3 regions of the Salibacterium lacus genome follow, and region 1 is predicted to be linked to each of the others. Evidence: predicted binding sites of a transcription regulator. Region 1 holds the regulator's gene; each other region holds the start of a gene.

Evidence for each region. The regulator LexA, encoded in region 1, represses DNA repair genes until DNA is damaged. The targets are predictions, from matches to a motif close to CGAACATATGTTCG.
Region 2: the regulator LexA is predicted to act here: its motif matches at 6,234-6,247, upstream of ACFSUB_RS10955 (type IA DNA topoisomerase).
Region 3: the regulator LexA is predicted to act here: its motif matches at 6,466-6,479, upstream of uvrB (excinuclease ABC subunit UvrB).

The regions. Positions count from the first base shown of each region.
Region 1 is NZ_JBHUML010000002.1:711,968-720,161, reverse strand. It holds gene ACFSUB_RS04545 (AAA family ATPase) at 1-745, shown strand, start outside; gene hflX (GTPase HflX) at 750-1,997, shown strand; gene ACFSUB_RS04535 (methionine gamma-lyase family protein) at 2,014-3,288, shown strand; gene ACFSUB_RS04530 (MerR family transcriptional regulator) at 3,381-3,779, shown strand; gene glnA (type I glutamate--ammonia ligase) at 3,855-5,201, shown strand; gene lexA (transcriptional repressor LexA) at 5,705-6,328, opposite strand; gene ACFSUB_RS04515 (hypothetical protein) at 6,492-6,701, shown strand; gene ACFSUB_RS04510 (YneB family resolvase-like protein) at 6,706-7,377, shown strand; gene ACFSUB_RS04505 (DUF896 domain-containing protein) at 7,509-7,748, shown strand; gene tkt (transketolase) at 7,946-8,194, shown strand, end outside.
Region 2 is NZ_JBHUML010000003.1:61,766-69,959, forward strand. It holds gene ACFSUB_RS10925 (AEC family transporter) at 1-706, opposite strand, end outside; gene ACFSUB_RS10930 (potassium/proton antiporter) at 747-2,213, opposite strand; gene moaC (cyclic pyranopterin monophosphate synthase MoaC) at 2,301-2,789, shown strand; gene ACFSUB_RS10940 (DUF1516 family protein) at 2,855-3,184, opposite strand; gene ACFSUB_RS10945 (DMT family transporter) at 3,277-3,591, opposite strand; gene ACFSUB_RS10950 (DMT family transporter) at 3,591-3,920, opposite strand; gene ACFSUB_RS10955 (type IA DNA topoisomerase) at 4,051-6,210, opposite strand; gene ACFSUB_RS10960 (2OG-Fe dioxygenase family protein) at 6,353-7,159, shown strand; gene ACFSUB_RS10965 (DUF2584 family protein) at 7,191-7,433, opposite strand; gene ACFSUB_RS10970 (SDR family oxidoreductase) at 7,610-8,194, opposite strand, start outside.
Region 3 is NZ_JBHUML010000002.1:1,577,498-1,585,691, reverse strand. It holds gene ACFSUB_RS08940 (c-type cytochrome) at 1-51, shown strand, start outside; gene ftsE (cell division ATP-binding protein FtsE) at 506-1,192, shown strand; gene ftsX (permease-like cell division protein FtsX) at 1,182-2,075, shown strand; gene ACFSUB_RS08925 (murein hydrolase activator EnvC family protein) at 2,116-3,366, shown strand; gene ACFSUB_RS08920 (S41 family peptidase) at 3,561-5,036, shown strand; gene ACFSUB_RS08915 (PDZ domain-containing protein) at 5,149-6,342, shown strand; gene uvrB (excinuclease ABC subunit UvrB) at 6,577-8,194, shown strand, end outside.

The DNA.
Region 1 (8,194 bases):
GGAAATGTATGCGCTCGTCTACGTGAATGAATGCAGAAGAAAATTGGAAATGACGGTATCCCCCCAGAATTACCACATGCTTTTCACAGGCAACCCGGGCACAGGAAAAACGACGGTTGCCCGGATTATGGCCTCTATGCTCAAAGATATGGACGTTCTGGAGGAAGGTCATTTTATTGAAGCGGACCGGGCGGATCTTGTAGGGGAATATATCGGCCAGACGGCACAGAAAACAAAAGATATCGTAAAAAAAGCGGAAGGAGGAATTCTATTTATTGATGAAGCTTATTCGCTTGCACGGGGCGGTGAAAAAGATTTCGGCCGGGAAGCTGTTGATGCCCTTGTAAAAGCAATGGAAGACAGGCAGCACAAATTTGTTTTGATCCTGGCGGGGTATCCTGATGAAATGAAACAGTTTTTAAAGCTGAACCCGGGTCTGCCCTCACGATTTCCCAATACGCTTTCATTCCGTGATTTTTCCGGAGCTGATATGCTTACACTGACGGAACAGCTGATGAAAGAAAAACAGTATCAGCCTACAGCTGGAATGCGGCAGAAACTGTCCCGTCATTTTCAGATGCTCCGGGAAGAAGATTTTCGTCAAAATGGGCGTTACGTGAGAAACCTGGTGGAACGCATTATCCGACGCCATGCGCTTCGTCTGCTGGAAGAACCGGTGACGTTGAATAAACAAACACTGATGACACTTGAAGCAGCAGATATGTGCGAGGCAGGAAAGGAGTAGAGAGATGAAGGAAAAAGTAATAATAGCCGGGTGCCGGTTTCCGGGAGTTTTGGAAGAAGACCTGGAGAAAAGCCTGGAGGAATTAACCGCCCTTGTTCACACCGTCCGCGGGGAGGTGCAGGAACGCTTCATCCAGGCCAGACAGAAACCGGATCCGGCCACGTTTATCGGTAAAGGAAAAATCGAAGAAATCAATCATGCGGTGGAAGAGGAGGAAGCGGATCTCATTGTGTTTAATGATGAATTATCCCCGGGGCAGATCCGGAATCTGGACCGGGAAATCCCGGTTCGTGTCATCGACCGCACCCAGCTGATTCTTGATATTTTTGCCGGCCGGGCGCATACAAAAGAAGGTAAAATTCAGGTGGAACTTGCCCAGCTTTCGTACCTTCTTCCCCGGCTTGCCGGTCAGGGAGAATCTTTTTCAAGACTCGGAGGAGGTATTGGAACGCGCGGCCCCGGCGAGACAAAACTGGAGACGGACCGGCGGTATTTGCTGAAACGGATGGATGATTTAAAGGCGCGGCTGCAGGAAGTGAAAGAGCAGCGGGAAAACTACCGGAAACAGCGCCGAAGAAATAAAGCCGTTCAGTTTGCTCTCGTCGGTTACACAAACGCCGGCAAGTCGACATTGTTAAGCAGCCTTTCCGGAGCGGAAACGTTTAAGGAAAATCTGCTTTTTGCCACTTTGGATCCGCTGACCCGGCAGACGCAGCTTCCCTCCGGTTACCCGGTGCTGCTGACGGATACAGTCGGTTTTATACGAAACCTCCCAACGACTCTTATTGCGGCGTTTCGTTCGACGTTGGAGGAAGTGAAGGAAGCGGATGTACTGATTCATGTTGTGGATGCCTCCGATCCATCGGCGGACTCACATATCGACACAGTGGACAAGCTGCTCGAAGAACTGGACGCTCACACGATTCCGGTTATCACGGTTTTCAATAAAGCAGATCAGATGAATGAAACGTACGTGACCACCGGCTCGAAACAACCGTTTATCTATATGTCGGCCCGCGATGAAACCGACGTCGAGTCTCTTCGGCATCTCATGGAGCAGACACTGCAAAAGCAGATGCAGTATTATAAAGCGAAAGTACCTGTGGAAGAAGGAAAGGCAATCGCTGACATCCAGCGTTTGACCATGGTTAATACCGAAAAGATGAGTGATGACAACCGGTTTATGATATTTACAGGCTTTGCGCTTGTGGATCATCCGGTGCAGGGAACGCTTCAACAATGGAAGAAATAGAAAGGAAACAGTGCCAATGAATGTGACGGACAAAGTGAAAATTTTACGGGAACAGGCGGAACAAACGGCAGAACCAGGATATAAAGCGGTGGAAAAAACAGCAGAGGCCAATCAGCACCGGCTGCTGCAGATTTTTCAAAAACACAAAGCCTCCTCTGTTCATATTCAGCAGGCCTCGAGTGGATATGGGTATGATGACGTCGGCCGGGAAACACTGGATCAGATATATGCAGATGTATTTGGAACAGAAGCGGCGCTCGTTCGTCCCCATTTCATTTCAGGAACTCACGCGATTACCGCCGCACTCTTTGGCGTGCTGCGCCCCGGCGACCATCTGCTTTATGCAGGAGCGCCTTATGATACGCTTCAGACAGCGGTAGGTCTGAATCATCAGGAAACGGGAACGATGAGGGAGTACGGTATGGAGTGCTCGGTTGCGCCGCTTGATGAGGACGGCTTTCCGGATCCCGGGATGGTGGCAGCGTGTCTGCAGGAACATACGAAAGTGGTTGCTCTGCAGCGTTCCAAGGGATACGATGACCGCCCGTCTCTTTCCATAGCCAGACTGAGAGATATTATTTCTCATCTCAAAACGCATCGTCCGGACATTATCGTGTTTGTCGACAACTGCTACGGGGAGTTTGCCGAAGAAGAGGAGCCTGGTCATGCCGGTGCAGATCTGATCGCCGGGTCGTTAATAAAAAACCCGGGAGGCGGTATCGTCCGAAGCGGCGGCTATATCGCCGGGGCACAAACGCTCGTGGAACAGGCATCCTCACGCTTTGCCGCACCGGGAATAGGCCTTGAGGGCGGAGCGATGTTCAACGCTCTTCCGGAGATGTATCAAGGGTTGTTTATGGCACCGCACATTGTAGGGCAGGCACTGAAAGGAGCTCTTTTTACTTCTGCTCTGTTTGAACAGGCGGGATTTAAAACGTTTCCTTCAAGCAGCGGGACAAGGACAGACATCGTGCAGGCTGTCGAGTTTGAAGATAAACAGAGAATGGTCCGGTTCTGTCAGGCGGTTCAGGAAGCATCACCGGTGGACGCGATGGTACAGCCCCGGCCATCCCCGATGCCGGGATACGCGGACGACGTTATTATGGCCGCCGGCACATTTATTCAAGGATCGAGCATAGAACTTACGGCAGACGGCCCTCTGCGTCCGCCTTACCGCGCTTATGTTCAAGGCGGGCTTACCACGTCCCATGTAACATACGCAGTGACGCACGGACTTGAGACGCTGCTCCGGGAAAAACTGATTGCAGTCCCGGCAGAACAGTACATGTAATTTTTCATGTAAAAATAGTTAACATGTCATTGACTAAAAACCTGACATCGTGTAAGATAAACATAACTTAAATGAGGAAAGGAGGCAGCCAGATGAATGATCATGTCCGGCGGAACATGCCTTTATTTCCCATAAGTATTGTGAAAAAACTGACAGAGTTGTCGGCCAGGCAGATTCGGTATTACGAAGAAAACGGATTGGTTCACCCGTCCCGTTCGGAAGGGAACCAGCGCCAGTTTTCCTTCAACGATGTCGATAAACTTCTGGAAATCAAAAGCCTGATTGAACGGGGAGTAAATATTTCCGGTATCAGGGAAATTTTCGAACTGCGGGTTGAACAGGAACAGAAGAACCCCGCCCCGGCGCTTAAAAACACTGAAACCATGAGCGACAAAGAACTGAGGCGCCATCTGCAGAAAGAAGTGATGATGGCTGGACCCCAGGGAAGGTCCTCCATGATTCAGGGACAGCTTTCACGATTTTTTCATTAGTTTTGATGAACCTTCTTCTGCCGTCCGGCGGAGGATTTCATATTCATTTTTATCTACAAGAGAGGAGATTACGTCATGGCCACTACAAAAAAAGACATTATGAGAATGGCTGAGGAAGAAAACGTAAAATTTATTCGTCTGCAGTTCACCGATCTCCAGGGGATCATTAAAAATGTGGAAATCCCGTATGACCAGCTTGACAAGGCGCTGGACAACCTGATGATGTTCGACGGATCCTCCATTGAAGGTTTCGTCCGCATCGAAGAATCTGACATGTACTTATACCCGGATCTTGAAACTTGGGTTGTATTCCCTTGGACTCCGGAAAAAGGCAAAGTGGCTCGTCTCATCTGCGACATATATGAGCCTGGTGCTCCGGGCGAAGAACCAAAACCGTTTGAAGGGGATCCGCGCGGCGTATTGAAACGCGTACTGAAAGAAGCGGAAAATCTCGGTTATACCGACTTCAATATTGGACCGGAACCGGAATTCTTCCTCTTCAAAAATGATGAAAACGGCGAGCCTACCATGGAACTGAACGATAAAGGCGGTTATTTTGACCTTGCTCCGACCGACCTCGGGGAAAACTGCCGCCGCGACATCGTTCTCGAGCTTGAAGACATGGGATTTGAAATCGAAGCTTCCCACCATGAAGTAGCACCGGGACAGCATGAAATTGACTTCAAATATGCGGATGCTGTAACGACGTGTGACAACATCCAGACGTTTAAACTGGTTGTTAAGACAATCGCAAGAAAACACGGACTGCACGCAACCTTTATGCCAAAGCCGCTGTTCGGTGTGAACGGTTCCGGCATGCACTGCAACATGTCCCTTTTCAAAGGCAAGGAAAACGCGTTTTATGACAAGAAAACCGATTCCCAGCTAAGTGAAACAGCGATGCAGTTCCTCGCCGGCATCCTTGAGCATGCTCAGGCCTTTACTGCACTTACGAACCCGATTGTTAACTCCTACAAGCGTCTTGTACCAGGCTTTGAAGCCCCTGTATATGTTGCATGGTCGCTTCGTAACAGAAGTCCGCTTGTCCGGATTCCGTCTTCCCGCGGCATGAGTACGCGTATTGAAGTAAGAAGTCCGGACCCGGCGGCGAACCCGTATCTTGCAATGGCTTCCATGCTTGCTGCCGGACTGGACGGCATTAAGCGCAAACTGAGCGCTCCGGAACCAACAGACCGCAACATCTATGTTATGACAAGAGAAGAACGGGAAGAAGAAGGAATCAAGGATCTCCCGGGAGATCTGCGCGCTGCTCTTGATAACCTTCTCAGCGATGAAACACTCGTCAACGCTATCGGCTCCCATGCCATCGAGCACTTTGCCGAAGCAAAAGAAATTGAGTGGGATATGTTCCGCTCCCAGGTTCACCCTTGGGAAAGAGAACAATTCCTTTCCACCTATTAAAAAGCAGAAACCCTGTCACCAAAGCGGTGGCAGGGTTTTTCTTTGTTTCCGGTTTTTAGTGCAGGTGAGGTGGTTGGAACGAGAATCGATAGATAAATTCGGAGAATCAAGGCAGAAAAAAAGAAAGCTCCATGGAGTCAATGGAGAAAGGAGAGAATTGAGGCAGAAGACGCAGCTGTTTTTCCTCCGCTTTTTTATATATTTGATTTCCTTTGATTGAATGGTAAGAGAAAAACAATAAAATACTGCGGTTAGTAGAACAGTATAAAAAAGAGTCTGGGACAAAACCATCAATAGATAAAAAAATTCCGAATGATTCGTAGAAGAATCATTCGGAATTTTTTTATAGTTAAGCTGTTGGTCCGTCAAAATACTACGCTTTCACTCCAGAGTACAAGCGCGGTATCGGTACGCTGGTGCTCACCGTGTCTTCTTTGCCGGGGAGGCTTGAGACACGTGCTTGTATGCTGCGTGATATATGATTCCATCCGGCGGTATAAGTATTAATGCAGGGTGCGGAAGACGCCCGACACTTTTCCGAGAATGGTACAGTTATCCAGAATAATAGGTTCCATTGCAGCATTTTCCGGCTGAAGACGGATGTAGTTGTTTTCTTTATAGAACCGTTTAACCGTTGCTTCCAGTTCTTCTGTCATTGCGACGATTATATCCCCGTTATCGGCTGTCTGCTGCTGTTTGACGATAACCATATCCCCGTCATAAATCCCGGCTTCGATCATGCTGTCGCCTTCGATTGTCAGGACGAATACTTTTTCATCGGAAACCATACGATCAGGTAGGGGAATATACTCGTCGATGTTTTCCACCGCTGTAATCGGCTCCCCGGCCGTGACTTTCCCGAGAACCGGAACGTAAACCGCCTGGCTTTCCGATATGGATAAATTTTCCTCTTCGAGTTCAAGAACTTCAATGGCCCGCGGTTTCGTCGGGTCGCGGCGTATATAGCCTTTGTTTTCCAGTCTGGCAAGGTGGCCGTGGACGGTGGAGCTCGATGCCAGTCCGACTGACTCACCGATTTCACGGACGGAAGGAGGATAGCCCTTCAGTTTCACTTCGTCTTTTATATAGTCGAGAATCTGCTGTTGTCTTTTGGAGAGTTTAGGCATAGGGTGCACCTCTTTTTCCATAAATTTATTGTGTTTATTATATCATGGAAAACATACGTCCGCAAACACCCGTTCTAATTTTTCCTTGACGGGAACAATAGTTCTTTATATACTGAAAGTAGTTTATGACAGAACAGATATTCTCATATTTGGAGGGGTCGAGATGAATTTCGGATGGAAACGGATCAGCCTACAGGAATGGATGATTCTGCTGCTTTTTATTCTTTCTATTGTTACGCTTATTGCTGTGGTGGAATGGTCGCAGACACCGGAGGAAACGGGCGGATATGCCGATACTGTAAAACAGGAGGAGCCGTCTGATATACTGAGTTATGACTGGACGGTAAATTACGAAGAGAAAGCGAAGGAATAATATGATAAGCTGCATGATATACTGCCGCGTCAGTACTGCAAAAGAGACACAGCAGACCTCCCTGATACGGCAGGAGGAAGAACTGTTTCAGCTGGCGCAGAACAATGGGTTTCATATCCGGCAGACGATTAAAGAGGAGGCTGGGGGCTATACTCTTGAAAGGGACGGGCTTCTTGACATGATGGACCTGTTCAGCGCCGGGGAAGCAGATGTTCTCTGCGTCCAGGACGAGACGAGGCTGGGCCGCGGAAATGCAAAGATTGCCCTTTTGCACCAATTGTCCGCGCTGGATGTGCCGGTTTATACTGTGCGCGATGAAGGAAGGCTGCAGCTGTCGGACAATGACACCATGCTGATGGATATTTTGTCGATGGTGGAAGAACAGCAGCGGCGGCTCCACAATCTAAAGATAAAGCGCGGGATGAAGCGCGCGGTGGAATCCGGCTATCATCCGGAGGATAACCTTCCCGAAAACGGCGGCGGAGGAAGAAAGAAAATCGAAGCGCCGCTTGAAGAAATCATACGACTGCGCAGAAGGGAACTCCCTTTTTACGATATTGCTGCCACGCTGCGCGGACTTGGTTATTCTGTATCGAAAGCGACCGTCCACCGGAGATATAAAGAGTATATCGAAGGACAGTATACATATGAATCGAATCAGGAGGAAATGGAATAAACGTGCCTTTCAGTATAGCGGACTGCTATTCATACACTCTCACTGTAAGCAGATTCGTTTGCATTTCAATACGTTCTGATTTACATTGAATATGGAATGATTAAGGAGCAAAGGGAGGGTAATCTAGGCCTATGCTTTCTCAGGAAAAGATTGACCGGATCAATGAACTGGCCCGCCGTTCTAAAACGACAGGATTAACAGAACAGGAAGAAAACGAGCAGCATGAACTTCGTAATGAATACCTGGCGAAATTCCGTTCCTCGTTCAAAAGTCAGCTCCAGTCTGTTAAAGTGGTGGATCCGGAAGGTGATGATGTCACGCCTCAGAAACTGGAAAAAGCGAAACGAAATAATCCCCATTACCGCAGTTAACAGCAAAGTCTTCCAACTGCCTATAGATTAATAAAACGGTAAAACCCTGATGAGCTGCTTGGTTCATCAGGGTTTTTTAAGGTTACTTCTATTTTGGTGTTCTGTCGAGGCTTGTGCATTGGGACATTTACATTTATGATAAGATAAGAGATACAATATACATATGAAGCTTTCCGAAAAGAAAGGCAGGGAACATAATGACAACAGGTAATGTAGAAGAACTAGCCGTCAATACGATACGAACCCTATCGATTGACAGCGTGGAAAAAGCAAACTCAGGCCATCCCGGTCTCCCGATGGGGGCGGCACCGATGGCGTATAAACTATGGTCAACCTTTATGAACCATAATCCGGACAACCCGGACTGGTTTAACAGAGACCGGTTCGTTCTGTCGGCAGGTCACGGCTCCATGCTTTTGTACAGCCTTCTTCATCTCTCCGGCTAT
Region 2 (8,194 bases), on a different contig from region 1:
TGAGAAGATACGCCGCGGCCGGAGAGATAACAAGCCGCAGCATGGTACCGATTCCGATAACTTTCCAGTCCAGCGAGGTTACAGAAATTTTCGCCAGCTGCATACCCAGCACAATCATGACAACCGGGATGGCAGCATCTGCAAGCATATTCACTGCATCCATATACGAGGCTGTTATCTCTAATTGTACAGCCTGGCACAGCACTCCTGCAATCAGGGCATGAAAAACCGGCATTTTCAGCACGACCCGGAACGCATCCCCTGCCGAAAGGCTGCTCCGGTTGGCTATGTAGACCCCTACAGTACTCATGAACAGGGATTGAATCACCATAAAAATAATCGAATAGGAAAAGGCCGTATCACCAAAGGCAAAAAGAATCAACGGAGCCCCGTAATTCCCGGCATTCATGAACGTCGTTGCGAGCGTCATGCCGCTCGTTTTTTCCGTATCCCACTTCAAAAGAAGACCGGTCCCTTTATTGATGAGCAGCATAAGAAGCAGGAATAAAATCGCGAATAAAATAATGAGGAAAAGATCCGCATCCGGTTCGGTTGTATAGAATGTGCGGAAAACCAACGCCGGATTGAGTATGTAGAGAGCCACAGCCGAAACGGCTCCCACTTCGAGAATCTGTTTTTTCTGAAGCAGAAAACCGGCCGCAAAGATTAAAATAATTGGTACCAGCACATTCAGAAACACAGACATAACAAAGACCACCTTTTCATTCCGGAGACTGCCGCTTGGATCAGGCTTTCAGCATCTGCCGGAGCTTCTTTTTTTCTTTTCTGGCAACAAGGATATATAAGAAATCACCTTTTTGTATTACCGTATCTCCGTCAGGCGTGATCAGTTCGTCGTCGCGTACAATGGCGCTTACCAGGACGGAGTTTGGGAATTGAATATCCAATAGTGTCTTCCCAATAATGGGTGTTTGATCATCCGTCTGAAACTCAATAATTTCAGCATTGGCGCGCCCGATGGAGATCAGTTCAAGAGAATGGGTCGGGGTCTCTTTTTTCGGACCGGAAAGATGAAGCTTTTTCGCTAAGTAGGACAATGTCGAGCCTTGAATCAAAGCGGAAGTCAACACAATAAAGAATACTATATTAAAAATGACCGACCCATTTTCAATATCGGCTACAATGGCAAATGTAGCAAGTACGATGGGAACTGCCCCGCGGAGCCCGGCCCAGGAAAGGAACACTTTTTCTTTCCATGTGTATTTCATTCCCGCCAGCGATAGAAATGATGCCGCCGGCCTTGCTGCGAAAATAAGGACGGCGGACAGAAGCAGGCCGCCTCCCATGATTTCCGGGGAGAGAATCTGTTCAGGAAACGCGAGCAGACCGAGAATAATAAACATAAGAATCTGTGCCATCCATGCAAATCCTTCATTGAACCGGAAAATGGAATGGCGGTAGGTAAGCTCGGAATTACCGATAATAAGGGCTGCAACATAAACAGCGAGAAAGCCGCTCGCCTGGGACAGAGAAGCTACGCTGTAGGTCAACAGTGCAAAAGAAAGCGCAAATATTGGATAAAGACCGCTGGAATCCAGGTTAATCCGGTTAATCGAAGCAGATGCTACTTTTCCAAGAACAATACCGATTAACAGTCCGATTCCCATCTGCCAGAAAAAAGATGCAGTTAAAAGCCAGTAATTTGGCTGATCCACCATGATCAGTTCAATAAAACTGAGTGTCAAAAAGACAGCCATCGGATCGTTCGTACCGGATTCGGCTTCCATGGTAGCTGCTATTTTTGTTTTTATGTTTCTTTCCTTCAATGAGGCAAACACCGCAGCGGCATCTGTGGATCCAACAACTGCTCCGAGCAGAAGGGATTCCAGCCAGGTCAGATCCACGACGTATTTCGCCGCTACACCGACAATCAAGGACGTAATGATAACTCCAAATGTCGCCAGACTTAAGGAAGGCCAGATGACCGGTTTGATGACGGACCATTTCGTCTGACTGCCCCCTTCAAACAAAATGATGACAAGGGCAATGACGCCTACCAGTTGGGCCTGGTGCGCGTCATCAAAATAAATGATACCAAGACCGTCACTGCCGATAATCATGCCGACAAGAATAAACAAAATCAACGAAGGCATTCCAAGACGTGCGGAAAATTTCGTCACTGTTACTCCCACAATTAAAAGAAGAGCGGCCAGCAGTACAAACGAATCTATATCAAAACCCCCGACAAACATACGTGATCTCCTCTCCAGCTGCACAAACGTGTTACTATAATATTATCATATCTGTTCCAAGCATCTCACTAGAAAGGAGCTGTACCGATGGCTGACTTCACCCACCTGAACGAACAGGAACGTGCCAGAATGGTCGATATATCCGACAAAACAGACACGCTTAGAACCGCCCGCGCCCGGTCGGGAATTACCGTTTCCGAGGAAGCTTATGCACGTATTGAAGAAGGAACCAATAAGAAAGGCAGCGTACTCGCGGTAGCCCAGGTAGCTGGCATAACAGGCGCGAAAAAAACGTCCGACTGGATTCCGATGTGTCACCCCCTCATGCTGAGCGGTGTTGATATTCATTTTGAATGGGAGCAGCAGGAACAAGATGCCTATCATCTGTCCATCACCAGTGAAGTAAAAGTCAAAGGAAATACAGGGGTGGAAATGGAGGCGCTCACCGCAGCAACCGCGGCGGCCCTCACGGTTTATGACATGTGTAAATCAACCGGGAAAGACATGACAATCGGCCCGACGTACCTGCTCGATAAGACAGGCGGGAAAAGCGGGAATTATCACCGAGAATCATGAATTCCGGTCTATACAAAAAGCCGGCGGAACAGGTTGAAACCTGTTCCGCCGGCTTTTTTGGACGGTTAAATATCACCGTAGCCAAGCAGTACAATAATAATGAGCACTATAACGAGTAAGCCTGTCAAACCGGCACGGGCCTCTCCGCGTTTCTTCCCGGCTATCGTAATCTCCATGAGGGCAATCGCAATCAAAGCCAGCACCCCTTTGAAGATATAAAGAAGCGGAAAGTCCATGGATGCGAGCATCCCGATACCTGAAATCAGCATAAGAACGGCAAATAAACGCATAATCATCAGCGTGATTTTCTGCTTCGGCGCAAAATAACTGATGAAAAAGAAAATGACGAGCAGGAACCATGATCCTTCATGCATTCCTTGTAACATATTCATCATATTAACTCTGTCTCCTTTGTATGTAATAACTCTACCCCTAATATATAGGACAGAGTTCTATACCGCAAGCCTGCGGGGCTCGGCACCAACTCTTATGAAATCAATTTGAGTCCTGCGGCGGCTGCGATAACAACAGCAATGCAGCTGATGCGAAAGGTATCTTCAGGCTCGTTATACAACACCATACCAAGAACTGCTCCCCCAGCTGCTCCAATTCCTGTCCACACCGCATAGGCCGTTCCCATTGGAAGTGTCTCCATTGCCATGGACAACAGTACAAAACTAACCCAGAAACTCCCCATCAAATAAAGAAGAGTCTTTATATCTTTGTCCCGATGAAGCTTATTGATCATTGTGACACCAGTCATTTCAAAAAGACCTGCAACTGTGAGATACACCCAGGCCATCAGTTATCCCCCGTTTCCATGCGGTCTTCCGCGAGTTTCAACCCGATAACTCCTAAAAGCAGAATACCTATGAACAACAACTTCAACCCATCCACCGGCTCCTGAAAGAACACCATGCCGCTGACGACAGTTCCGACCGTTCCAAGTCCCGCAAAAACAGCATACGCGGTTCCAACCGGCAGGTTCTTTCCCGCGGCAACCAAAAGATAAAAACTCACACCGATACATACCATCGTCATTATCCACTGCCCCGGGGTTTCCGCGTGCTTCAGTCCAATCACCCAGCCTACCTCAAAAACGGCTGCTATCACTACTATCAGCCATCTCATCATGCCTTCCCTCCTGAAAAAGCCGGCATCCTCACGTGGATAATTGCGGCGGATACATTAATGTTTCCTCTTTCTATCATTGTATAGACCCAATCATTTTTTGTCCAAAATCCGGGATTTCAGGAACAGATCAGGACGAGCGAAAAGAAAATTCCGTTTTGCCGTTATTCCACACGAGCGCTGCGTCAAAGGACCGCTTCCCTTCAAACCCTTCAATAACCGGAGTTTTCCCTTTTTCACACAACGCACGGATGTGTGCTTTCGTGATGGTTTTTCCGAGGATCGTCCGGTTGAACGTCTGCCGGCAGCCATTGCTGTACTCCGTGCAGCCGTAGAACGTTTTCCGAAGTACAATACTTCCTTTCCCGCAGGAAGGGCACGCCGCGATTGGGGCATTCTGCTGACGTTTTGCGCCGCTTTTTCCTTTCTTCGGTGCCGGAAGCCCTTCTTTTGGAATTTCCATGTTTTCTACTTCCTGCGCCGCCGTACTTACCAGTTTCGTCGTGAAGGACGCCGTGTTATCAATAAAAGTCTGCCTGTCAGCCTCTCCTTCTCCGATTCTGCGCAGAAACAGCTCCCATTTTGCCGTCATTTCAGGCTTGGACAGAAGGGATCCCTGTACCGCTTCGCAGAGCACCTCCCCTTTTTTCGTCACATGGACAATGTTCTTCTCAACCTGGATGTACTCCTGGCGTATTAACGTCTTAATGATTCCGCTTCTCGTTGCTTCGGTGCCGAGGCCTTCCACTTCCTGCAGTGCGGCTTTGGCTTCCTCGTCTTCTTCCACCAGTCTCCCGCACGTTTTCATCATATTGATAAGATTACCTTCTGTGTAGGGTTTCGGCGGTTTTGTCATCTCTTCATGAATCTGCACACGTGCGCCTGCTTCCATTCCCTGGTTCAGAGGTGGAAGCTCCGGAAGCTGTTGTTTGGAGGGGCTGCCCGAGATGTCAAACAACGTTTTCCATCCTCTCTGATTCTCGACTTTCCCTTTACTTAAAAACGCGAGTCCCTTCACATCGGTAGTAACTGTCGTTTCTTCATAAACATAATCCTGATGAAAAACAGCGAGCACGCTTTTTATGATCTCCTCATACAGGTTCTTCTGTTCACGGGTCAGCTTTTGCAATACAGCTTCTGAAGGAACTTTCCTGGTCGGAATAATGGCATGGTGCTCTTTCACTTTGGTGTCGTCGACATACCGCTTTAGCGCGCGGGGTTCCTGCGTTTCAACATTGTCTCCGGTCACCCGCTGCCATCCGGTGATATTTTGTTTAACGTAGCTGTATTCACTGTTTGTAATATGACGGGTATCGGTTCTTGGGTACGTCACGAGTTTCAGTGGTTCATCATACAAGCTCTGTACGATTTCAAGCGTGCGGGACGGGCTGTATTTATATTTTTTGTTCGCCAGCGTCTGCAGGCTCGACAAGGAATGCAGCATCGGGGGTTTCTCCCGCTTCTCCTTTACGTCCACCGCCGCAACCCGTCCGGTTTCCTTCTCCTGGATACCGTGCCTGTGGAGCAGATCCGCTGCGTTTTCTTTCGATGAATAGGTTTCTTTTAGTTTCCCTTCATATTTCCCCGCCTGCGTTTTAAACGCGGCCCTGATCTCAAAGTAAGGCTCCGGTACGAACCGTTCAATCTCTTTCTGGCGGTCATAAATCAGTTTGAGTGTCGGTGTCTGCACTCTTCCGACACTAAACACATGCTGCAGTCCTTTCTTCTGCAAAAGCAGGGTGTAGAGCCGGCTTGCGTTCATTCCAACAACCCAGTCCGAAATCTGACGGGCCTGGGCTTCCTGGTACAATGGATGAAAAGCTTTTCCGTCCTGCAGCCGTTCAAACCCCTTTCGCACTTCTTCTTTCTCGAGACTATTGATCCAGAGCCGCCGCTGCGGCTTGCTTGAGACACCGGCTTCGTGAATAATGCTTTGGGCGATGTTTTCCCCTTCACGGTCGCAGTCGGTGGCGACGATGATAGAATCGGCCTGTTTGAGCAGACGGCGCACAATATGAAACTGTTTTTTCGTCTTCTGGGCCGGACGGAACTCATACGTGCCCGGCAGCATCGGCAGCTGCTGGAGATCCCACCGTTTCCACGATGCTTCATATTCGGCCGGGCTTTTTAGTTCGATGAGATGGCCGACTCCCCATGTCAGTACGGCTCCTTCCGGAAAAACAGAACAGGCGGGAATTGTCATGTATCCTTCCTTTTTCTGCCCTTTTGGGAATGCGGCGGCATACGCTTTCGCCTGACTTGGTTTTTCTGCGAGAATAACCGGCATCATGCATGCTCCTTCCTGGATGATATCGAATGTATGTTCTTTTCAGTATATAGGATTTCACTTCGTTTCGAAATGCTTTCTCTTATCGGCGGGAGGAAAAAATGATAAACTTTTAAAGGAATTCTCATAGATGGAGGTCATAGCTGTGAGTCAGTTAAAAGAAGCAGGATACGAATATTACCATTTAAAAGATAAAATAAATTATCCGGGTATCGACGATGATCTGGCTGCGCTTCAGCATGCCTTTGACCACCTCCCAGCCGATGAATACGCTCCGCACCTGAACCGGTACCGTCGTTACGGGCGGGCGCTTGTGATGCCGGGCACGCATGACGTGACGTGGCTTCCGGAAACATGGGTCGACGGTCATGCCTATTATGAATATTTTCAGGGAAGCTTTAATCCGGAATATGTGGGAGAATACCGGCGGTTCCCGGCTCTTTGGCAGTGTTCAATGGAAAACAGGCTGCTCCGGGAAATGATACGTCAGGACTTCAGGGAAACGTTTTGGACGAGAGAAGATGCGCTGATGCCTTTTCACGCAGGCGTGCATTTTGTGAAACTGAAGGTGGAAAATCCGGGCGATGTGGCGGTGTCTTCACCGAACACCCTCCATCAGGACGGGGAACCGTTTACGTTTGCCCACCTCATCCGGCGAAACAACATAAGCGGCGGGTTAAATGCAATTTCTGCACCCCGGCACCGCGGCAAAATGCCGGCGGATATCCCGCAGGATGATATTAAGCAGTCCTTTTACCTGGATGAGCCTCTTGAGTCCTACAGTGTATATGATCCACTTGTCACGCATTATGTCGGGGATGTTGAAAAAGGGGAAACAGACGGTCCGGGGGAACGGTCCGCCATCCTGATTGATTATCAGCCGACGGTTATTGCCGACCCTGATCAGATTAGAAGCACACGGGGTAATACGGATACCATGATTTACGTATAGAAGAAGATGCCTGCGGGGAACAGGTCCTGCATTAATTCACTGAAGACAGGGAAACGAGTTCATAGAAAAGGGTTGTCCGCCCGGAACTCCATTCCACTTTTGTAATGACCGCCGTTCCAAACGGCGGTTTATTCTCTTCCATTTGAATATCAATTTTCGAATCAAGCGGATACAAATGGTATCCGTCTTTCACAAGACGAAACGATCTATCCCCAAGCCGCTCTGCCTGATTATGCGTAACGATTTCTCCGTTTACTTCGATGGAAAATCCCATGATCCATTCCACCCTTCCTTTGCACCTTTAAGATAGATTTCGACACTGTTCGGATAATTCCTTCCAAACCCTTAAATATTTAAAATAAATAAGAGCACTGCACGAATTGGCAGCACTCTTTTCTTTCCCCTTTTTCGACATCATTTCCCGGGAAATATAAAACATAACAAGGCAGCCTACAGCTTATTCAATGCTTCGTTTACCGAGCGGTCTCCTGAGGAAAGCTCAAACGTTTTATCACGCGCTTTGTTGTGTGTTAACGAAGCAATCATTACCGCAGCGGCGTCTTCCCTTGAGATACTTCGTTCATACGCATCTGTGAATCGTTCTTTTATTTCCACTAACCCGGTTCCTTCTCCTGGAGTAAGAGAACCTGTCCGGATAATGGTATGGGTCAGCCCGCTGCTTTGCAGGTGCGCATCTGCCGTTCCTTTGGCTTCCAGGTAATATTTATCCGGTCCGGACGGCTGGTCCGCCCCGATGCTGCTCAGCATAATAAATTGGTGAACCCCCTGAGCCCTGGAAGCATCAATCAGTTTTTTCGCACCTACCTGCTCCACTGCGAGGATCTTTTCAAGGTCGGCTTCGGGTCCGGAGCCAGCAGCAAAGAGAACAGCATCCATTTCTTTTGGGGCTTTTGACACATTGTTCTCAAGATCCGCTGTCACGATGTAATCTGCTCCCCATTCCCTCATTATTCCGGCTTGATCATAATCGCGTACCATGGCGTGCACTTCATGCTCGGGCTGTTCGGCAAGAAT
Region 3 (8,194 bases), 870 kb from region 1:
GTAAGTGGCTCTGAAGCTGAGAACCTGGCCGCCTGGATCGCGAATCAATAGAGACTGAAGCAAAAAAATACAGCTCCACTAAAAATCCGAACGATAATCATCATGCTGCGTGGAAGCATTTGATATCGCTCGGATTTTTTATTGCATACGCCGTTTGGCTGTTGAAGGACTTTTTCCTCATAAATGAAAATTTCAATCCTTCTATTACATTTTGCTGATTTCTCATGCTCCATCATTCCAGACTTTCTATATATATAGTAATCAAGTGAAGTTTCATTGAAATCAAAATGTAATACTTTTTTAGCATTTTTCAGCTGTTAAAGATGATATAATGTGAGATGGAAAAAGACAAAACGTAATGTTATTCAACACGATTTCCGGTATCGTCCGGGGAAAACACCTATTATGCTGGCGGTTCTGCCGGAAATTTGTCACCTATTAAGAAAGTGGACAACCACCACGAAAAACCATCTAAAGAGTATGTTTGCTTCAGGAAGTGATTGTTTTGATTGAAATGAATAATGTATCGAAAACGTATGCCAACGGCGTCAGCGCACTTAGCAGCATTGACATTCTCATTGAAAAGGGAGAGTTCGTTTATGTTGTCGGACCGAGCGGCGCAGGCAAGTCTTCTTTTATTAAAATGATTTACCGGGAAGAAAAACCCACCGAAGGCTCCATTCAGATCCACGGAACCGATTTGATGACCCTCAAAGAAAAACACGTCCCGTTTCTCCGGCGGAAGATAGGAGTCGTTTTTCAGGATTTCAAGCTTCTTCCGAAACTATCGGTCTTTGAAAATGTCGCGTTCGCGCTTGAAGTCATTGAAGAACCAAAAGATGTCATCCGCAGACGGGTCATGGAAGTGCTTGATGTGGTCAGGCTGAAAAATAAAGCACGTTTTCTTCCGGATGAACTGTCAGGCGGAGAACAGCAGCGTGTTTCCATAGCAAGGGCGGTTGTCAATAATCCGCGTGTCGTCATTGCGGACGAGCCTACCGGTAACCTTGACCCGGACACGTCTTGGGAGATCATGGAGATTCTTGAAAACATTAATCGAAACGGTACTACTGTTCTCATGGCTACCCACAACCGCGAGATTGTAAACGCGATTAAGAAACGGGTGATTGCCATCGAGTCCGGCAGAATTGTCCGTGATGAGCTGAAGGGGGACTACGGCTATGAAAGGTAGAACCCTTGCACGTCACGGGAAAGAAGGCCTCAAGAATCTTGGACGGAACAGCTGGATGAGCTTCGCTTCGGTAAGCGCGGTTACTATCATGTTGTTTGTTGTAGGAGTATTTCTGCTTCTGATCATGAACATGAACAGTTTCATCTCATCAGTGGAAGAAGATGTGGAAGTCCGGGTTTATATTGAGCTTGGTACATCGGATCAGGAACAGGCGGAACTCGAACAGAAGCTTCAGAATCTGGAGCATGTGGACAGTGTTACATATCTAAGCAAGGATGAAGGGCTCGACCAGTTGATTGACAGTCTGGGGCAGTCCAGTGAAGCATTTGAATCACTGCGGGATGAAAATCCTCTGAATGATGCGTTCATCTTGCAGGCCGACGAACCCCAGCAGACCGAGCAGGTGGCAGAAGCTGCGTCCGGACTTTCCTACATTGATTCCATCGATTACGGAGAAAAAGTTGTAGAGCAGCTCTTCAATGTAACCAAAATTCTTCGTGTCACCGGCCTGGTGCTTGTTGTAGGTCTCATGTTCACGGCGATGTTTTTGATATCCAACACGATTAAACTGACTATTGTCGCCAGACAGCAGGAAATACAGATTATGAAACTGGTAGGTGCGACGAATGGCTTTATCCGCTGGCCCTTTTTCGTCGAAGGGCTGCTGCTTGGTGTTCTCGGGGCGGTTATTCCTATTGCCGCTGTGACAGGAGGGTATCACTACCTTTACAGCAATTACGCGGAGAGGCTGAGCATTGACTTTGCCGAGATTCTCCCCGTCTATCCGTTAACTCTGCAGATCTCCGCCGTTCTCCTTGGAATCGGCATTCTGGTAGGTGTATGGGGAAGCATCACGTCGGTGCGTAAATTCTTGAAAGTCTAAATAAATACAGTTGGAATGAGTTAGAGGAGGAACTGTCGGAATGAAAAAGGGATGGTTAAAGACACTGGCGGCGGTGATGACCGCTTCCGGTATTGCGCTTGCCGCTTCAGCTCCTGCAGCAGCGGCAGACGGAGAAGAACTCCGTACGAAAATTAATGAACTGCAGGATAAACAGGAGAGCACCCAGGCGGATTCTGAAGAAACACAAAAGGAAATCGAAGCACTGAAAGAAGAAATACAGAATATCAGTGATGAAATCCGTGAACTGGATAAAAAAATAACCGAAACAAACGATAAAATTACGAAAAAAGAAGAAGAAATCGATGAGACGGAACAGCGCATCGAAGAGCTCGAAAGCCGGATTGATGAACTTCAGAAACGAATCGAGGAACGGGATGAACTACTGAAGGAACGCGTGAACGCCATGTACAAAAACGGCGGCTCAGTCGATTACCTGGAAGTGCTGATGGGAGCAAAAAGTTTCGGAGACTTTCTGGACCGGGTATCGGCGCTGAACACGATTGCCGATCAGGACAAAGACATACTTCAAGCCCATATCAAAGACCAGAATGAGCTTGAAGATGCGAAAAAAGAAGTGGAAGAGCAGCGCAGTTCCCTGGAAGGTTCGCTGACGGAACTTGAAAATCTGAAAGCCGATCAGAAAGAGCGGCGCGGGGAAAAGAACAGCATACTCGGAGATCTGGAAAACCAGGAACATTCCCTCCAGGAAACGCTGCTCTCGCTGGAAGATGAAAAAGGACTTCTTAAGCAGCAGGAAGAAACTGCCAAACAGGAACTGGAGAATTATAAAGAACGTCAGGAAGCCATACGTCAACAACAGTCCAGCGGCACGGCAGCACAGGCAGCGGGCGAAGCTCCTTCCGACAGCGGTGGTGCATTAATGCGGCCGGCGACCGGCACGTACACGTCCGAATTTGGACAGCGCTGGGGCCGCATGCATAACGGCATTGACATCGGCGGGGGCGGCCGCCCCAACGTCCCGATTTCTGCCGCAGCAGGGGGAACGGTAGTAAAAGCCGGGTACATGAACGGATACGGGAACACCGTGATGATTTCCCATCAGGTGGACGGGCAGCAGATAACAACGCTGTACGCCCACATGTCCTCGACGAATGTATCCAGCGGACAGAGCGTATCCCGCGGCGAAAATATCGGAATGATGGGTAATACCGGTGCGTCCCAGGGGAAACATCTTCACTTTGAAGTTCATGAAGGACCATGGAACGGAGCCAAATCCAACGCGGTCAACCCAAGAAACTATCTGCCATAATGAAAAGAGAGGGGCTGTCTCATGGGACGGTCCCTTTTTTCGTTATATGATGACATGATAACGGAACCGTTTCACAGACCGCCGCATCATGGAAAATTTATTTTTGGAATACGTGAATTCATGCTAGAATGAAAGAGACGATAAAAACCTCTCTGACCCGCGGTGATTTTAATGATGGAGCTGAGGTGTAAAACATGAAATGGAAAGTAAAACTGGCATCAGTGGTAACCGGTGCCGTACTTATTGCCGGAGCCGGCGGCGTTTTTGCCGGAATTAATATAAACGAACAGGCCGGGAGTGAACCATCCGCCGCCTCCAGTGCTTCCGGACAGACCGAAAATACAGAGAAGCAGTCCATGGATGGATTGGACAAAGTACAGCAGGTTTACCAGATGATTGAATCGGAATACGTGGAAGATGTCGATAAAGAGGCGCTCTGGGAAGGGGCACTGAAAGGAATGGTGAATGAGCTGGATGATCCTCATTCGGCTTACATGGATCAGGAAACAGCCTCCCAGTTCAATCAATCTCTTGAATCCTCATTTGAAGGAATAGGAGCGGAAGTAAGCATGGTCGATGACACACCGACCATCGTGTCGCCGTTCGGGGGATCCCCTGCGGAGAAGGCAGGATTAAGACCGAATGATCAAATCCTCGAAGTGAATGGGGAAAGCACGGAAGGAAGCACGCTGAATGAGACCGTGCTGAAAATCCGCGGGGAAAAAGGCTCGACAGTGACGTTGACGATCCAGCGCCAGGGTGCCTCGGAACCGTTTGAAGTTGATGTGGTACGGGATGAAATTCCAATTGAAACGGTGACATCCGACACGATAGAGCAGAACGGGCGGACCATCGGGCTGTTGGAACTGACTTCTTTTTCCGAAAATACAGCTTCAGAGTTTGAAAAGCAGCTGACAAACCTTGAGGAGCAGGATATTGACGGGCTGTTAATTGATGTACGGGGGAATCCGGGAGGCTATCTGAACAGCGTCCAGAGCATCGGAGATCTTGTTATTCCGGGAGGAGAACCGATTGTTCAAATTGAAGATCCTAACGGGGAAACAACCCGGTCGATTTCTGCGCTTGAAGAGAAGAAAGATTATCCGATCGTTGGTTTGATTGATGAAGGCAGTGTGTCTGCTTCTGAAATTCTGGCTGCCGCTTTGAAAGAGGCGGGCGGATACGATCTCGTCGGTCAGACGACATACGGCAAAGGAACGGTACAGCAGTCCATGAAGCTCGGAGATGGAAGCCGGCTGAAACTGTCGATGTTTAAATGGCTTACTTCAGACGGCAATTGGATTAACGAGGAAGGCGTCAAACCTACGGTGGAAGTGGAGCAGCCTGAGTATTTCTATTCTGCGGCACTGTCTCCGGAAGAGGAGCTGACCATAGAAACCAACGGAGAGCAGGTGAAAACCGCTCAGACGATGCTGCAGGCTCTCGGTCATAACCCGGGCCGGACGGACGGATATTTTGATGAACAGACGTCTGAAGCGGTGCGCAGTTACCAGGAATCTGCCGGCGAACTGCCTGTTACCGGTACGATTGACGAAGAAACAGCCGGGCGGATGAATCAGGATCTGATGGAAAAGGTGCAGAACCGTGAAAACGACAGACAGTTCAATGAAGCGTTGGATTTGATGAATGACAAATTGACGAACCAGTAATGGAACAAAGAGGCCGGGCGCTGTCAGCAGGGAAGAACAGTGGCACCGGCTTCCTAAATCAGCCGGACGTTCTTTTTTAAAGGAAGGTCTGCTTGGAGAAGGAGGAACCGGGATGAATGATATCGGCTGGGAGCTGTTATATGGGATAGGGCGTTTTTTCGCGCATCCGCTGACCTATCTGATTCCGATTGTCATGTTCGTTCTTGGATGGCGCAGAGTGGTGAAAGAACGCCGCGACTTTCACACCCGGGTATTTCGTGCGGTATTTGACGTTACCGCACCGCTGCTCCCGGGATTGGCTGCGGGTCTTGCCGGCTCTGCAGCCGCTTTGCTCCTCGGTGTTACAGTCCCGTTCTCCTTTCTCGTGCTTCTTTCTCTTTTCACAGGTTTGATTCTGTTGTCTGGAAGAGTGAAGTGGCTGTCCCCGGCATTCACGGTCAGTGCAGCGGTTCTGCTGGCTCTGATTCTCCCGCTTTGGGATACGGGAAGCCCCCGTGTGGATGCGTGGCTGCAGGAGCTGGGAGCATCTGATTACCAGGCAGTGCTCTTCTGGCTCGCTGTTTTGATTATTCTGGAGAGCGTGCTCGTTTTCCGGAGCGCCCGGTTTTTCACCTCGCCGCTGACGGTGAAAAGCAGCCGCGGAAAATGGCTCGGAGCGCACCGGATGCGGCGGATCTGGCTCCTTCCCTCCGTCTTTTTTATTCCCGGAGGTATGCTTGATGCCGTGTCCTGGTGGCCGCTTCTTCCGGTTGGAGAGGGAGGACTGGCACTCTTTTTCTTTCCTCTTGCTGTGGGGACGGACTACACGATTTATCATACGCTGCCAAGACCAGCTCTGCAGCAGATGGGACGACGGCTCTGCCTGCTCGGTCTTGCCGCCGGAGCAGGAGCGGGGCTCTCCTTCTACTATCCGCAGGCTGTTCTGTACACGGCAGCTGCCGTCTTTGTGCTGCGCACAGCTCTTCAAGTTTGGCAGCGCATGGAAGACCACGGGAGGCAGCCCTTTTTTCAGCCGGGTTCCCGCGGGGTGAAAATCCTGGCCGTTCTTCCGGAGTCGCCGGCAGCAAAAATGGGCATGACCGCAGGAGAGATTATATGGAAAGTGAACAACATTCCGGTTCATTCGAAAAAGGAACTTTACTATGCTCTTCAGAAAAATTCCGCCCACTGCCGGCTGGAAGTGATGGATACAAACGGGGAACGCCGCCACGTACAGTCCGCCTTATATGATAATGAGCATCACGAAATCGGAGTACTGACGGTAAAAGAAAACGACGACTTGCCGGCGTCCGGTATACAGGGTTGATAGGAAAAGGATCGTTGAAAAGACGGAGCCGGGGTGACAAATCCCGCTCCGTCTTTTCTTATGGGAGCTTATTTCTGCATACTGTGCCCCGCTTGAACCATGTCTTTTTACTCGAAATAAAAACGAACATATATTCGAACAAGCCGTTTAATTTGATGGAAGATGTGGTATAATGTATAAGCGGTAATAGATAAGAAGGAATACATTTGAGTGTATAAAATGGGGGATAATGCGATGAATGAAACATTCGATCTCGCTTCCGGCTATGACCCCCAGGGTGACCAGCCGGAAGCGATAAAAGCTTTGACAAAAGGCATTGAAGAGGGCACAAGACACCAGACCCTGCTTGGTGCGACCGGTACCGGGAAGACGTTTACGGTATCCAACGTTATTCAGAATGTGAATAAGCCCACCCTCGTTATGGCTCACAACAAAACACTTGCAGGCCAGCTGTACAATGAATTTAAAGAGATGTTTCCAAACAATGCTGTCGAGTATTTTGTCAGCTATTATGACTATTATCAGCCGGAAGCCTACGTTCCTTCCACTGATATGTTTATAGAAAAAGACGCCAGCATCAATGATGAAATAGATAAACTCCGCCACTCTGCCACGAGTGCGCTTTTTGAACGAAATGACGTGATTATCGTGGCGAGTGTCTCCTGTATCTACGGACTTGGTTCACCGGAGGAGTACCGCGAGCTTGTTCTGTCGCTCCGTAAAGATATGGAGAAGGAACGGAACGCTTTAATGCGGGACCTTGTTGATATCCAGTATGAACGAAACGATGTGAATTTTGTGCGCGGAACATTCCGGGTACGCGGTGATGTGGTGGAAATTTTCCCGGCGTCCCGGGATGAACACTGTGTCCGCGTTGAATTTTTCGGTGACGAAATCGACCGGATTACCGAAGTCGATGCGCTGACAGGAGAAGTACTCGGGGAACGCCAGCACGTCGCGATTTTCCCGGCTTCCCACTTTGTAACCCGCGAAGAGAAGATGAAACGCGCCATCGAAAATATTGAGAAGGAACTGGAAGAACAGCTGCAGGCCTTTCGTGATAACGGCCGGGAACTGGAAGCCCAGCGCCTGGAACAGCGCACGAAATACGACCTGGAAATGATGCGGGAAATGGGTTTCTGCTCGGGGATCGAAAACTACTCCCGTCATTTGACGTTCCGAAGCGCCGGAGAATCCCCCTACACATTGATGGACTTTTTTCCGGAGGATTTCCTGCTTATCGTTGATGAATCCCACGTGACACTTCCGCAGGTGACCGGCATGTACAAAGGCGACCAGGCCCGCAAGCAGGTGCTTGTAGACCACGGCTTCCGCCTTCCATCCGCCATGGACAACCGTCCGCTCCAGTTTGATGAGTTTGAAAACCGGATGCAGCAGGCGGTCTACGTCTCGGCAACTCCGGGGCCGTATGAACTGGAACATTCCCCGGGCGTGGTGGAACAGATTATCCGGCCGACCGGTCTGCTTGATCCGACCATTGAAATCCAGCCGATTGAAGGTCAGATTGATGACTTGATCGAACGGATCCATGAACGCCGGGAACGGAAGGAAAGAGTGCTGGTCACGACGCTGACGAAAAAGATGGCCGAAGATTTGACGTCTTACTTAAAAGAAGTCGGCATCCGTGTGAAATACCTGCATTCCGAAGTGAAGACGCTGGAGCGCATTGACGTCGTGCGGCAGCTGCGGCTCGGTGAATTTGATGTGCTGGTCGGCATTAACCTGCTCCGGGAAGGCCTTGACATACCGGAAGTTTCCCTCGTCGCCATCCTGGACGCTGACAAAGAAGGATTTCTCCGTGCCGAACGCTCGCTTATTCAGACGATGGGGC